Regions from separate parts of the Cytobacillus sp. SAFR-174 genome, predicted to be linked through region 2. Evidence: riboswitches for the same ligand, from Rfam matches in the RefSeq annotation. Region 2 holds a riboswitch; the other holds the start of a gene.
What was found. A riboswitch is a leader RNA that binds a small molecule or an ion and turns the genes downstream of it on or off. The one in region 2 is predicted to bind cyclic di-AMP.

Region 1 (6,322 bases), on a different contig from region 2:
AGCTTGTACATCTGCCCATAACAGCCCTTCATGCCTGTGCGTATTCTTCTCAAAACGGGCCTTCAATGTTTGCAGCAATTCATCCCGCTGTTCTGGTGACAGCGCCTTACTTCCCAGTGTCATATGAGTACCTCCTTTTTTCTTCATTATAATATAATTATGACCCTAAAGGGCAGATGATAAAAGCAGGCGCCGGGTTAACCTTCCTGAAACTGGCTTCGGACTCAAGCCTGATGATTTCCCCTTCCTGTGTCCGAACCTGCACCAACTTCGGACTCAGACCTGATGATTTTCCCTTCCTGTGTCTGAACCTGCACCTACTTCCGACTCAAACCCGACGTTTTCCCCTTTCTGTGTCTGAACTTGAACCAACTTCGGACTCAGACCCGACGTTTTCCCCTTACTGTGTCCGAACCTGCACCAACTTCGGACTCAGACCCGATGATTTCCCCTTCCTGTGTCCAAACCTGCACCAACTTCGGACTCAGACCCGACGTTTTCCCTTCCTGTGTCTGAACTTGAACCAACTTCGGACTCAGACCTGATGATTTTCCCTTCCTGTGTCTGAACCTGAACTATCTGGCTCCACAAAAAAACACTAACAAACGATGCCATTTGTTAGTGTTTCCAAATCTATTATTATGAAGCTTGTTGTTCAAATCTTTCTTCAGCTGGAGGGTTAAATTGCCCTTCCCACTTCGCAATAACAATCGCCGCCAGTGAGTTCCCCACCACATTAACCGCTGTGCGTCCCATGTCAAGGATACGGTCGATGCCGGCAATAAAGGCAAGGCCTTCTGCAGGCAATCCAATGGTGCTGAATGTCGCCAGCAGCACAACAAAGGATACACCAGGTACACCCGCCATTCCTTTCGATGTAACCATCAGCACTAACATTAGTGTAATTTGCTGTCCGATACTCAATTCAATCCCAAACATCTGGGCAATAAATAAAGAGGCAATCGCCTGATATAAAACAGATCCGTCCAGGTTAAAAGAGTAGCCTGTCGGAATAACGAATGAAGAAATATGTTTCGGGCTTCCCGCTTTCTCCATTTTATCCATAATTCTTGGAAGAACTGTTTCCGAGCTTGCTGTTGAAAATGCCAAAATCAATTCCTCTTTGATCATCTTCAATAATTTAAAGATGCTGAACCCGACAATTTTGGCCATAACTCCCAGAACAACAAGAACAAAGAAAATCATGGATCCATATACAGTAAGCGCCAGCTTGCCTAATGGAATCAGTGAGGCGAAGCCATACTTGGAAATCGTAACACCAATTAAGGCAAATACCCCGATCGGCGCATACTTCATAAACAGGTTCGTTACATAGAACATCGCCTTGGCCGTACCTTCAAAAAACCTCAGAACTGGCTTTCCGACATCTCCAATTGCTGCAATTCCGAGTCCAAATACAACCGCAAAGAAGATAATCGCCAGCATATCGCCTTCAACCATGGCTTGTACCGGATTAGTAGGCACAATATGCAAGAATGTATCCGCTACCGACTTGCCTTCCTGCTCTTTATTGGTTTCGACATAGCTTGAGATATCACTTTGCTGCAGGCTGTCCATATTCAGGCCGGCACCTGGCTGAAATACATTCCCGGCGATTAAGCCAACCACAATGGCAACCAATGTCATGCCGATAAAGTAGGTCAATGATTTACCGCCAAGCTTACCCACGGATTTTAAATCACCTACACCAGCAATGGCAACGATTATCGTTGATAATACAATAGGAACCACAATCATTTTAATTAAACGAATGAACAGATCGCCAAATGGCTGTAAGGCACTTTGCGCTGCTTCATTACCGTAAAAGATACCGCCAACCACAATCCCCAGGACAAGACCGATAAAAATTTGAGTGGCTAAACTTAATTTAATTCTTTTCATCAATTACCCTACCTTCTTGTTTAGTTTTAACGTGCTGCTCAGGCAAGGGAAACAAAGCTGATCTCAAAAAAAAGAAAATCGACAATTGTCAATTCACCCTGATTCATATTCTCTTATGTTTCCTTAAACGCTGACGAGGTTAGCTTTCGGGTTAGGACTGTGGAAACAGTAAGCCCTTCCATCTTTCGGATTCACCCCGTGCGGAAACTCCGCCGTAAATAATGGGTCCCCCGTTCTTAAAATAAGATTAAGCATAGAACACTAAATCATTATATTATCCCAAGATAATTTTTGTAAATAGTTAAGTATTCCCTGTATAAAACAAAAAAGCATTTGGCTCCACCTGCGCCAAATGCCATGATAGCCACACATGCTATCCCCGCTACATCTAAATTAGCATCTTAGTATTAAGTATATTGAACGCGCTTGTAAACTTTTATTAAAATTCCTCGGTGATAACAGTCACCGTTAGTGCTTCATACTACCTCAATCAGTATGCAATAAAAAATTCAGCATTTTGCTAAAGGCTTCTTGTTCTGATTTTGCATCATACTTAGAGGAATAAGGATCACTGAATCCGTGTTTCCCAGTAAATTTATATGCTTTAATTTTCTTTTTTTCCAAAGCCAATACTAACTCATCAACATTAAAAGACTGCTCTTCCTGTGGAAAAAATAGCATGGCAGGACTCCGGGGTGTTAGCTCTAAATAGTCCCTAATCCTTGAACCGTAATATCCAACTATTCCATCAACACAATCTTCCTCACTGCATAGCCAGGCAACAGTGGCACCTATACTAAATCCAATGATTACTATTGTTTCGTATTCATCTTTAACATCCAATAATAAATCTTTGATTTTACGTGCCGCTATATCGAAACCGACATGTTCCATAAAGTGACGATAAGCGGCTTCCCCTTGAGAATAATCAAAAGGCATCTCTCGCTCTAGTAAATTGGGGCATATCACTTCAAAATTCTGCTTTATTAATAATTCGCAAAAACTCTTTATATGTTGATTTATTCCATATATTTCGTGGATTACGATGATTAAAGAATTTGAATTTCTATCATAACTATGTCGCTTATTCTCCATATTTCTTCACCCGCTATATTCCATCAAAAGGTATTCTATATTAATATGAATTATTCCTCCAGTCTCAAAACACCCTTTTTAAATCCAAAAAGAGCCGCCTAATTGGCAGCCGGACGTGAAGCAATGAACCATCTTGACATTAAACACAAGCTTCATATTCTCTTTTGATATTATGAATGATCGTCTGAACAGGCAAAATTTCGTTAATTTCATGGACTCTTGCCCCCGCAAATACGAGACCATTCTCACAGTCCCCCTCCATGGATGTGACCAGAGAATCCAATGTACAAAAGCGGTAGGAGCAGTTTTTCAGACAATCGATGCACTTCTTGATTTTCACCTTTTTATTGTCAGATATTTGTTCAGTAAAGTTATTCTTAATGGCACGCCCCTCCAAACCTACGGTGGTTTTCACCATAACGATATCTTCCTGTTTGGCATGTACATATTTTTCCTTGAAGGATAGGGGGGCATCACATTCGTGACTTGCGACAAATCTGGTTCCCATTTGAACACCGGAAGCCCCGACACGAATGGCATGCGCAATATCTTTTCCTGTCAGGATTCCCCCTGCAGCTATGACAGGAATCTTAACAGCTTGCACCACTTCCGGTAAAATATCGAATAACGGTCTTTCGGTCCCTAAATGCCCTCCTGCCTCATTGCCCTCTACGACAACCGCAGAAGCACCCAGCCGCTCTGACATTTTGGCAAGCCTTGCAGATGACACAATCGAAATCACCGGTGTGCCGGATTCTTTGCCCCAATTGTACATATCCCTTGATATTCCTGCACCTGAAATAATGAAATCCACCTTTTCCTCTATAGCGGCCTTCATTTTTTCAGCAAAATCATTCATGGCAAATAGAACATTCACCCCAATATAGCCCTCACCCTTGATAGCTGCCCTGGCCTTTCGTATATGCAGCCTTAACTCTTCTATGCTAATTCCTGTCCCTGAAATAATTCCAATCCCCCCGGCATTCGCAACAGCTGATGCCAGGCCGCTTAACGAAATACCAACGCCCATTCCACCCTGCATGATGGGAAACTCAGGCGTCATATGACCGATTTTTAATTGTGGAAATTTCAAAAGAACTACCTCATTTCATCGCCAATTTATTTCTTCTCCATTATTGAGCGAATGAGGGCGATTGAATAGTGATAAATATAATACCTGGTACTAAAAACAGGTTATATTTTCGCCATATTCACAGAATGTTCAAGAATTGCCAACGTAGAGACTTATCAGGCATCATCCCTGCAGCTGACCTTACTCACATAAAAAATTTTTATCTGCCTCTTTGAAATATACGCTGTAAAGGTATGCTAAACCAAAACAAATGATCGTGATAAAAAAGATTTTATTAATTGAAAGCTGTTTCATCAGAGAGGTGTGCGTTGATCGCTCCGATGAAAAAATAGACCACCAACTTGGTTCAGGAAAAAAGACAGATACCATAATCCAAATGCATAAGAAACATAACACCAATAACCAATATAATTTCATAAGCTCTCCTCATTTAGAAAAACAAATTCAATTCACAATCCTTACACCATTAGGGTCCACTAATATCTTCGAAGAGAGGTCCTTTATAACTGCTTCATTAATTGTAACTGTTTCACCAAACACCGATTTAATTGAACTGATAGGCTTACCGAACAAAATGGATAAGTCATTTTCTAGCCCTTCTTTTCTTGTTTCTAATCTTAATTCTTCTATTTTTAGGTTATCAGTCACCGAATCTACTATTTCTTTGTTTGTTTGGAGTTCTATCCTAAAAGAATAAGGGGTTGTAATAAACGTTCTTCTTTCCCCCTTGTCCACAATCCAATTCATATTATCTGCATTCTGACAGATAAGCTCTTGTTCTTTTTCAGATACCAAAAAACCTATATGGTCAAATTTACTCTTCTTTCCATATCCAAATGTGATATTTACGCTCCCTTTTCTTGCTTCGATAATACGAAAAATAATATTCTTCGTCCGAAAGTTATCCCATACTAAGGGAGGATCAAAGTTCTGGAATCCCCCCAGGTATTTACCGATACGCTGATATATCTGAAAGCCTGCATTCACGTAAAACCTTTCTGTTTCTTCCACGTGTGGAGTCCAATAATGATAATGAAAAAGCACAGATATCACCTCTTTAATAAGCTCGTTACTAACATATTCAATAAAAACGTAATTTCTCCTTTCAGACTATTCCTGACTATTCACAAGTTCCTGATACAGTTGACCGCTGCAGCATATGTAAATAAAATGAAATCATCCCAAATTGGAGGTTTTTGTTTGTTGAACTTATGTTTAGAGCTGGTGAAGTAACACTTTCTCCATGAGAAAGTGCCATTTATATTGAAACTTTATCATCACTTAAAGAACAGGAGACTACAAATGGATATCTTAATTCGGCAAGAACTCCCTGCAGACTATGATTCGACTGAAGAAATGGTAAAAGAGGCTTTTTTACATGAAGAATACAGCGACAAAACAGAACATTTTCTTGTCAAAAGGCTCAGAAAATCAGATGCTTTTATTCCAGAGCTTTCTTTAGTGGCGTTAACTCAATCTAAAGAGATTGTGGGCCATATTCTTTTATCTAAAATCAAAATATCGGATGGTGAGAAAGCGGGAGATTCTCTTGCACTTGCCCCACTTTCTGTTCGTCCCGGTTATCAGGGGAAAGGCATCGGGAGCCAATTGATACGTACTGTACTTAACAAGGCCAAAGAAATCGGTTATCATTCCGTAATCGTTTTAGGCCATAAAAATTACTATCCAAAGTTCGGCTTTAAGCCAGCCAGTCTTTGGAATATTCATGCCCCTTTTGAAGTGCCTGACGAAATATTCATGGCTCTGGAGTTAACAGAGAATGCTCTTAAAAATGTTGCCGGGGTTGTTCATTATTCAAAAGCTTTTTCAGAATAAGAGGCCAGAGTTCAAACAAAAGCTATCTCTATCATTATCCAGAGATAGCTTTCTATTTGCTTCTTCATTCTCTTATATCAAAAATCAATTCATCAAATAACTCCCCATCCACATAAAGCAAAATAGCCCATTCTCCCTTTTTAGGAATCTTAACAGAAGATGGTGTATGGGCATCCGCCCCGTTGTTTGGACCATAAGCGTGAATGGTCCATCCCATTCCATTTGTTAAAATGGGATGAACTGTCTGCGATTCTTTATGAAAGCCAACGATTGTCAGATCAACATTCTCAACGCCCCACAAATGCCACATCCACTTTTGGCCGTTTAAACTGGGCATGCCAGCGCCAATCACCCCGGACTTGTTTTCATTTCCAATTATGCCCCTGCTGCCGAACT
Region 2 (6,740 bases):
CATATTATCCAGGTACTCATGGGCTACAAGGATTAAATGGTCATACATTTGCCCAATTGACCAGACCGTTTCTTCAGATTTATAGCTTAGCTGTTCTAAAGAGTATTTTTGAAGCTCGTTTTTGTAAGTCTTTATTAGTTTAAGTTCGCTCAATTTAAATTCTCCTTTATATTAAAATTAACTCACTGTATATGTAAGTAATTATTCAATTTTCTATTACAAATACCTTCTTCAAGAATCCTGCCCTGTTTGCACATTAGAGATCGAGTAAGAAATCGCAAACGTTTTATACTCAATTATTTTGAAAATTCAGCTAGAAACTTGGTAAATTATATTAAAATATAAAGAGAAGCAGAAGAAAGCGTCATAGATAGGGGGAGAAATATGAATATACAAGAAATAATACATCAGCTAATGAACAATAACATTTTACCTTCAAAGCCAACTTATCATGAAAAATTAAATGGGGGTACGGTTAGTGAATTGTACCTTCTGCATTTTGAGGAAATGAAGTATGTCATTAAGAAAAATGAACCACAAATTATTAAATCAGAGGCAAATTTCCTTAATGATTACAAGAAGACTGATTTATTGCCGAAACTCTTATTCGTTGATCCATTATACGAGTACATCGTTTATTCCTTCATTGAAGGCACTGCCAATTATGTTAGAAAAAACAAAAAAGAAACCCTCCAAACACTGGTGCAAGGGCTTTTAAATCATTACAAACCCGTTGACAGCATTAATGGCTGGGGCTGGGCGGATCAGCCATCGAAGTCTTGGCATAGTTTTATACTTGATAACATCAATGAAGCAAATAAAATCCTTCATTCACGATTAGATAATCGTCATTATAATCTCGTACTGGAGCTTGCTGAAAAAAACAGCAAAGGCAAAGAGGCATTTTTACTGCACGGGGATTGCGGAGTACATAATTTTATTTTTCGTAATGGACAATTAAGTGGTGTAATTGACCCGACGCCTGTTATTGGCGAGCCTTTATATGATTTAATTTATGCTTTTTGTTCATCCCCAGAGGAACTAACGAAAGAAACCCTCCTTAGTGCAGCAGCCTTTTTGAAATCTAAAAGTGATATGAATCTTTCTGTTTTATATGAAGAGGCACTAGTTGGTTTATATCTTAGAATGGCAACTTGTATAAAGCATCATCCATGTGATTTCCAGGAATACCTTGAAGCCTGGGATTACTGGGAAGAAATCGTTAAAAACGAGTAATTATTAAGCATTAATTGGGTTCTTTATCGGATTAGGCCACATACAAAAAATAAAGCTCAGAGTCACATACTCTGAGCTTTTTGTGTGTAATTTCTCTATGAATTATCTTAACTGAATTGTTTCTTAAAACGGATAGTGCCTTATTCCCAAATCGCAGATGCCCACTCAGGATGATCGATAAACGGATTGCGATTATGCTGGTAATCAGAGTAGATGATTTCGTTTCTTCTCCGTTCTTTATCATCGACCGGATCTTCCTTATGCCACTCGAGCAGGACAGACATTTTGCCATGATAAGGAGCAGAACCGTTGTTGACTGCATTGTTCAGCTCCAGATCCACTTCTCCGCTGTCTCCTTCATAGCGGACAGCCATATAAAACAGCATCCGGGCTACATCGCCTTTTACGGCATCCCTTGGTTCCCAGGAATCTGAGTCATAGTAATTTCCAAGTGCTTCAGAGTGCTGGGATCCCCCATTATCAAAGTCGAGATTTCCTCTCGAACTATTTACAGAAGCATCTGTTGGCCGCAAATGATGAAGGTCAGTTCCCGCCCCCATCGCTGTGCCAAAGTCCCCGTGCGATTTAGCCCACACATGTTCCCTGTTCCAATCATTGACTCCAGATCCATTGGTGAGTTTGCCCTGTGAACGCCCGGTATATAAGAGTATGACGTTATTCGGATTAGCCGGGTCTTCGTCTGTTTCACGAAGAGCTTCCCATACATTGGAATAGGAAATTTCATTATGGTCATCAATGATGTTATGAAGAGCAGATTTTAAAGACTCACCTGTTTTTCCATTTGCAGCATCATAATACCCTCCAGGTCCGGGTTCCGGGTCGATTGCTCCGCCGCCATCCAGTTCAAAAGCAGTACCATCCTTAAGCCCCGGATGAGAAAAATAAGCAGTCAGCGCTCCCGTTACTTTCATTTTCTTTCCCATCAGAGATGGATTCGATTTCAAACCATAGCTTGAGCGAAAGGAGGATGGAATTTGAACATAAATCATCTTAGCCAAGCTGGTCTCTGATGGACTATCCGCCAGCGCTAAAGCATAGTCATTTGGAAACCCGCTGGTGATCACCGTATTTGTTGCAGTCGGCTGTCCAACCACATAGCCTTGAACAGTTTTGGATGAGTTATTCTGAGCATTGATTCCCTGAGAAACCGAATAAGGTGATGACCAGGACCCATCTCCAGCAGCTGCCTTTGTTATTGAATCTTGTATGGGCTGCATTACAATGAGAATGGCAGCAAATAGAATCAGCGATAACAGCAGACCTTTTCTCTTACGATTCAGCATTCATTCGCCTCCATAATGTTTTGAAAGGACTTCGAATAATCAGAAAAGTCACAATCAACACCTAGTATAAATGAACACCTTCGGCCAGGGCATGATGTATTGGTCCCAAAATTATACTGTTTTACAATACTTAACAATTTTTTAAAGTGCTTACTTTTTTAATATGCCCAAATATTCAATCCAAGGACCAACATCTGTCCTGTACCTATTTGCCAATACTCTTGAAATCTGTGAAATATGCGTAAGATCATGCACAGCCCAAGTGGAAATCAATTCCCTGACTCTTACTGGACCAAATGCCGGATGAAGGCCTTTCTTTTCGAAATGAGTTTCCAGATCAGGCATACCTCTCAGCGAAGCCAAATTTTTCATTCTAAGGGTCTTAAAGATTTTAAGCTTTTCTTCAAATGGCAGATCCCCTGACAAACTTAAATGAGCAAAACGGTCAAATGGAGGAAATGGCTTGCTTTTCCCTTCCTGCAAAATAAATGTCAGTCGCGGAATCCAATTTTTCTCCTCGCCATCAATCAAATGATCAACCACTTCGGCTGCATTCCACGTCCCTTCCCCTTCATTGCCATTGAGCCATTCTGAAGATAAACCTCTTAGTAAGGCATCCAGCGTATCAGGTGTACGTTCAAGAATCTCAATAGCTTCTCTTAAGTTAAAATTCATATTGCCGCTCCTTTCCACCTTCACGGGTTTCTTATAATAATTTCTCAAAAGCAGTAATTGTGAGTAAATCGTTTATTTTGATCATTTCTACCTCTTTAAATCCATTTTTCAGATAAAATGCGACAGCTGGAGTATTCCTGGAACCGGTTGTGACAATCATTTTTTTTATGATCGGCCTCCGCCCAATGTAATTCAGCAGCTTTTGTGCAATCCCCTTCCTAAAATGTTCAGGATGCACAATCAGTCTGTGAATATCTAAAACATCATTCTTCTCTTTAAAGGAAATCGCACCGCATAATTTTTCTCCAGTAAAGTACCCAAAGAAGGTCTCTCCGGTTGTTCGCAAATCGTCCGCCGAATCCTTCAAAGGCGGTAAATCAGGATAACCAATGATTTCAGCCTCAATTTTGTACGCGGAAAGCTGTACGCTTAGAACCTGCTCAGCCGCTTTTCGGTCCTTAATATTTATTTCCTTAATCATGATCGTCCCTCTTTTTATATTAGTTTTAAAAACTAATTCTCTATCGAAAAAAAATCCCCTCTTTTTTGGACGAATGAGTCCCTTCCAATATAAAATGTTAGCTAAAGGGGTGAATTGGTATGAATCTAAACTATGAAGTGGTAAAAGAAGACGAAATCAGCCTATGCCGGGATTTATGCAATGAGCTGATGGCTTTTCAGAAATCAAAGGCACATATAACACCTGAGCGATTTGACAGCATGAACTTTGAAACAAGAATGGTTCCATCCGTAAAATCTGCTATACATAATTATATTGTAATTGTTAAGGACGATGAAGAAGTCGTGGGCTATGTCTATTCCAATGTTTCTCCTAAGGAAGCCTACTCGAATGATATCGCCACTTTTTTTGATTTATCTTCAGTTGAGAAAGACAATGTTGGCTGCTTATCACAATTCTTTATTAAAGATGGCTACCGGCAATACGGAATCGGGTCAGTGCTTTTTAACATGTCGATGGAATGGTTAGGTCAATTTAAAGATGTGGAAGACTATTTTATTTATGTATCAAATGGTAATACAGAGGCCCTTGAATTTTATGTAAGTAAAGGATTTACTAAGAGTCACGATATTCTGGACGGTTTTATTACAGTTTTGCGAAAATAGGTTTGTTTTCCCATAATGCATATATCTATTTTCTTTAAAAATATAGTGGACATTGCCAGATATCTTGTTATAATTCAAAAAGAAATTACTTTGAAAAGGGTGCATTATGGGAAATACATGCAGATATGTTGTGAGTGCCACTGGAAAAAACGGCGAGACTTATTATACGCAATGCAAGGATAAAGTGGAGTTGAAAAAGTGGCTTGCCGAACATGAAGACAAGCTGAATAAGAAGGAACTGAAAGTCAAGGACAAAAATAGACATCCTATTTTCAACTGGCTTAATTTCTAATACCTTAATATTATTGTTTGAATAATATATTATTGGAAATAACAAATAATTAAAAGGATGTTTACAAATTTCATACTATTTTGTTATTATATTAAAAAAACATAAATGATTTTCGCTTAATCTTTATTGAGCGGGGGAACCAATTGTACTTTTTATAAAGTACCTGGGGTGAATCCTTTTATAGGTAGGGTACTCTCAAAACCCGAACCCGACAGCTAACCTCGTAAGCGTGTTGAGAGGGAAACACTGCATATATGCACAGTGGTTATACCTCTGTGTTTTTTTGTTGCCTTTTTTAAGTTAGATTTATGTTTTTTGGGGGTAATATAGGGAAGGACATTATTTTTTGTGTCTGTATTTTACATTTTTTTACATCATTCATTGGAGGAACGCGTATGAAATTATCAACTAAAATTATTATTGCTTTGATTGCAGGGGGAATTACAGGCCTGCTGATTAATTTGTTTGCGCCTGGAATATTCCCTGAGCTTGACAAGTTTTTGTTTACACCGCTTGGAAAAATCTTTTTAAATCTGATTAACATGCTGGTTGTCCCGATCGTATTCTTTTCCATCACCCTCGGTACTGCAGGACTTGGTGATCCAAAGAAATTAGGAAGAATCGGTGTAAAAACGATATCCTACTTTTTAGTTACTACAAGTATAGCGATTATTATCGGACTCGCTTTGGCATATGTCTTCCAGCCGGGAAATGTTGGGGAATTTGACGTAACAAACGTGGAGTATGAATCTGAAGAAGCTCCGCCTGTCTCTGACACCCTATTAAATATTATTCCGACCAATCCTGTAAAAGCCTTCACAGAAGGAAACATGCTTCAGATTATTACTTTTTCCATTTTCGTCGGATTTGCCTTAACGATGCTTGGCAATAAAACAAAAGGCATTTTAAACCTGATTGAACAGGGCAATGACATAATGATGTATCTTGTTAATCTGGTTATGAAATTTGCGCCATATGGAACATTCGGACTTATCGTTTCAGCTGTCGGCAGCCAAGGTCTAAGTGCCATTAAAGCCATGGGACTTTATATGATTGTTGTCCTTCTCGCGTTATTTATACACGCGATCTTAACCTATGGAGGTTCCATTGCTTTACTTGCAAAGAAAAACCCGATTTGGTTCTTTAAAGGCTTTGCACCGGCAATGGGAGTTGCGTTCAGTACTTCAAGCAGTAATGCAACGTTGCCGATTTCCATGAATACTGCTCAAAAGAATCTGAAAGTTCCTGAATCAATCAGCAGCTTTGTTCAGCCGCTTGGTGCAACGATCAACATGGATGGGACAGCCATCATGCAGGGTGTTGCCACTATATTTATCGCACAGGTATTCAATGTGGATTTATCACTCACCCAGCTTATCACCGTTGTTCTTACCGCGGTGCTTGCCAGCGTAGGTACTGCAGGTGTGCCGGGTGTCGGCCTTATTATGCTTGCCATGGTTCTTAACTCCGTTAACCTGCCGGTTGAAGGTATCGCCTTAATTATCGGTATTGACCGTTTGCTTGATATGACGAGAACAGCTGTCAATATTACAGGAGATGCTGCTTGTGCAGTTATTGTCACGGAAACAGAAGCAAAGAAAGAGGCTGTTAAAGCCTGATCACAAAATAACACCGGTTATCCGGTGTTATTTTTTTCGGAGCTCACCCTCCCCTTCTACATTCAATTTCATTGCTTTTCTATGATAGTTTAGTATAATTAGATTCATAACCATCACGTAACAGTTTGGAGGAAACCTCATGGGGCTGAGAAGTTAAGAATAGGAGAATTGGCTGAAAAAGCAAAGGTTACGAAGAGAACGATTGATTACTATACTTCCCTGGGTCTTTTAGAAGCAGAACGTTCACCTTCAAATTATCGCTATTATGACCACTCCTCCATCGAACGTATTGCTTTTATCGAGAAATGTAAAGCGGATGGTTTGTCATTGGAGGAAATCAAGAAAAAAGTCATCAGCCAATTTTCTGAAGAGGTAGATGTTCTTGAGCTAAGGCTAAAAATTCAGGATCTGGAGGAAGATGTGACGAAAGCACTTTCACAGCTGAAGAAATCAGATCCGGAAAAATATGAGTATGTTAAAAAAAATATT

Region 1: another riboswitch for cyclic di-AMP. It lies ahead of ACTHRG_RS13100 (cation:dicarboxylate symporter family transporter); the one in region 2 lies ahead of ACTHRG_RS14650 (dicarboxylate/amino acid:cation symporter).

The regions. Positions count from the first base shown of each region.
Region 1 covers NZ_JBQCMZ010000011.1:88,900-95,221, reverse strand. The annotation lists gene ACTHRG_RS13105 (DUF4256 domain-containing protein) at 1-123, opposite strand, end outside; gene ACTHRG_RS13100 (cation:dicarboxylate symporter family transporter) at 640-1,902, opposite strand; cyclic di-AMP (ydaO/yuaA leader) riboswitch at 2,016-2,166, opposite strand; gene ACTHRG_RS13095 (dienelactone hydrolase family protein) at 2,389-2,997, opposite strand; gene ACTHRG_RS13090 (nitronate monooxygenase) at 3,137-4,060, opposite strand; gene ACTHRG_RS13085 (hypothetical protein) at 4,535-5,134, opposite strand; gene ACTHRG_RS13080 (GNAT family N-acetyltransferase) at 5,393-5,926, shown strand; gene ACTHRG_RS13075 (hypothetical protein) at 5,991-6,322, opposite strand, start outside.
Region 2 covers NZ_JBQCMZ010000013.1:99,651-106,390, forward strand. The annotation lists gene ACTHRG_RS14615 (DinB family protein) at 1-153, opposite strand, end outside; gene ACTHRG_RS14620 (phosphotransferase) at 385-1,236, shown strand; gene ACTHRG_RS14625 (endonuclease) at 1,377-2,540, opposite strand; gene ACTHRG_RS14630 (DinB family protein) at 2,691-3,215, opposite strand; gene ACTHRG_RS14635 (GNAT family N-acetyltransferase) at 3,247-3,696, opposite strand; gene ACTHRG_RS14640 (GNAT family N-acetyltransferase) at 3,816-4,340, shown strand; gene ACTHRG_RS14645 (hypothetical protein) at 4,447-4,632, shown strand; cyclic di-AMP (ydaO/yuaA leader) riboswitch at 4,736-4,878, shown strand; gene ACTHRG_RS14650 (dicarboxylate/amino acid:cation symporter) at 5,028-6,251, shown strand; gene ACTHRG_RS14655 (MerR family transcriptional regulator) at 6,420-6,740, shown strand, end outside.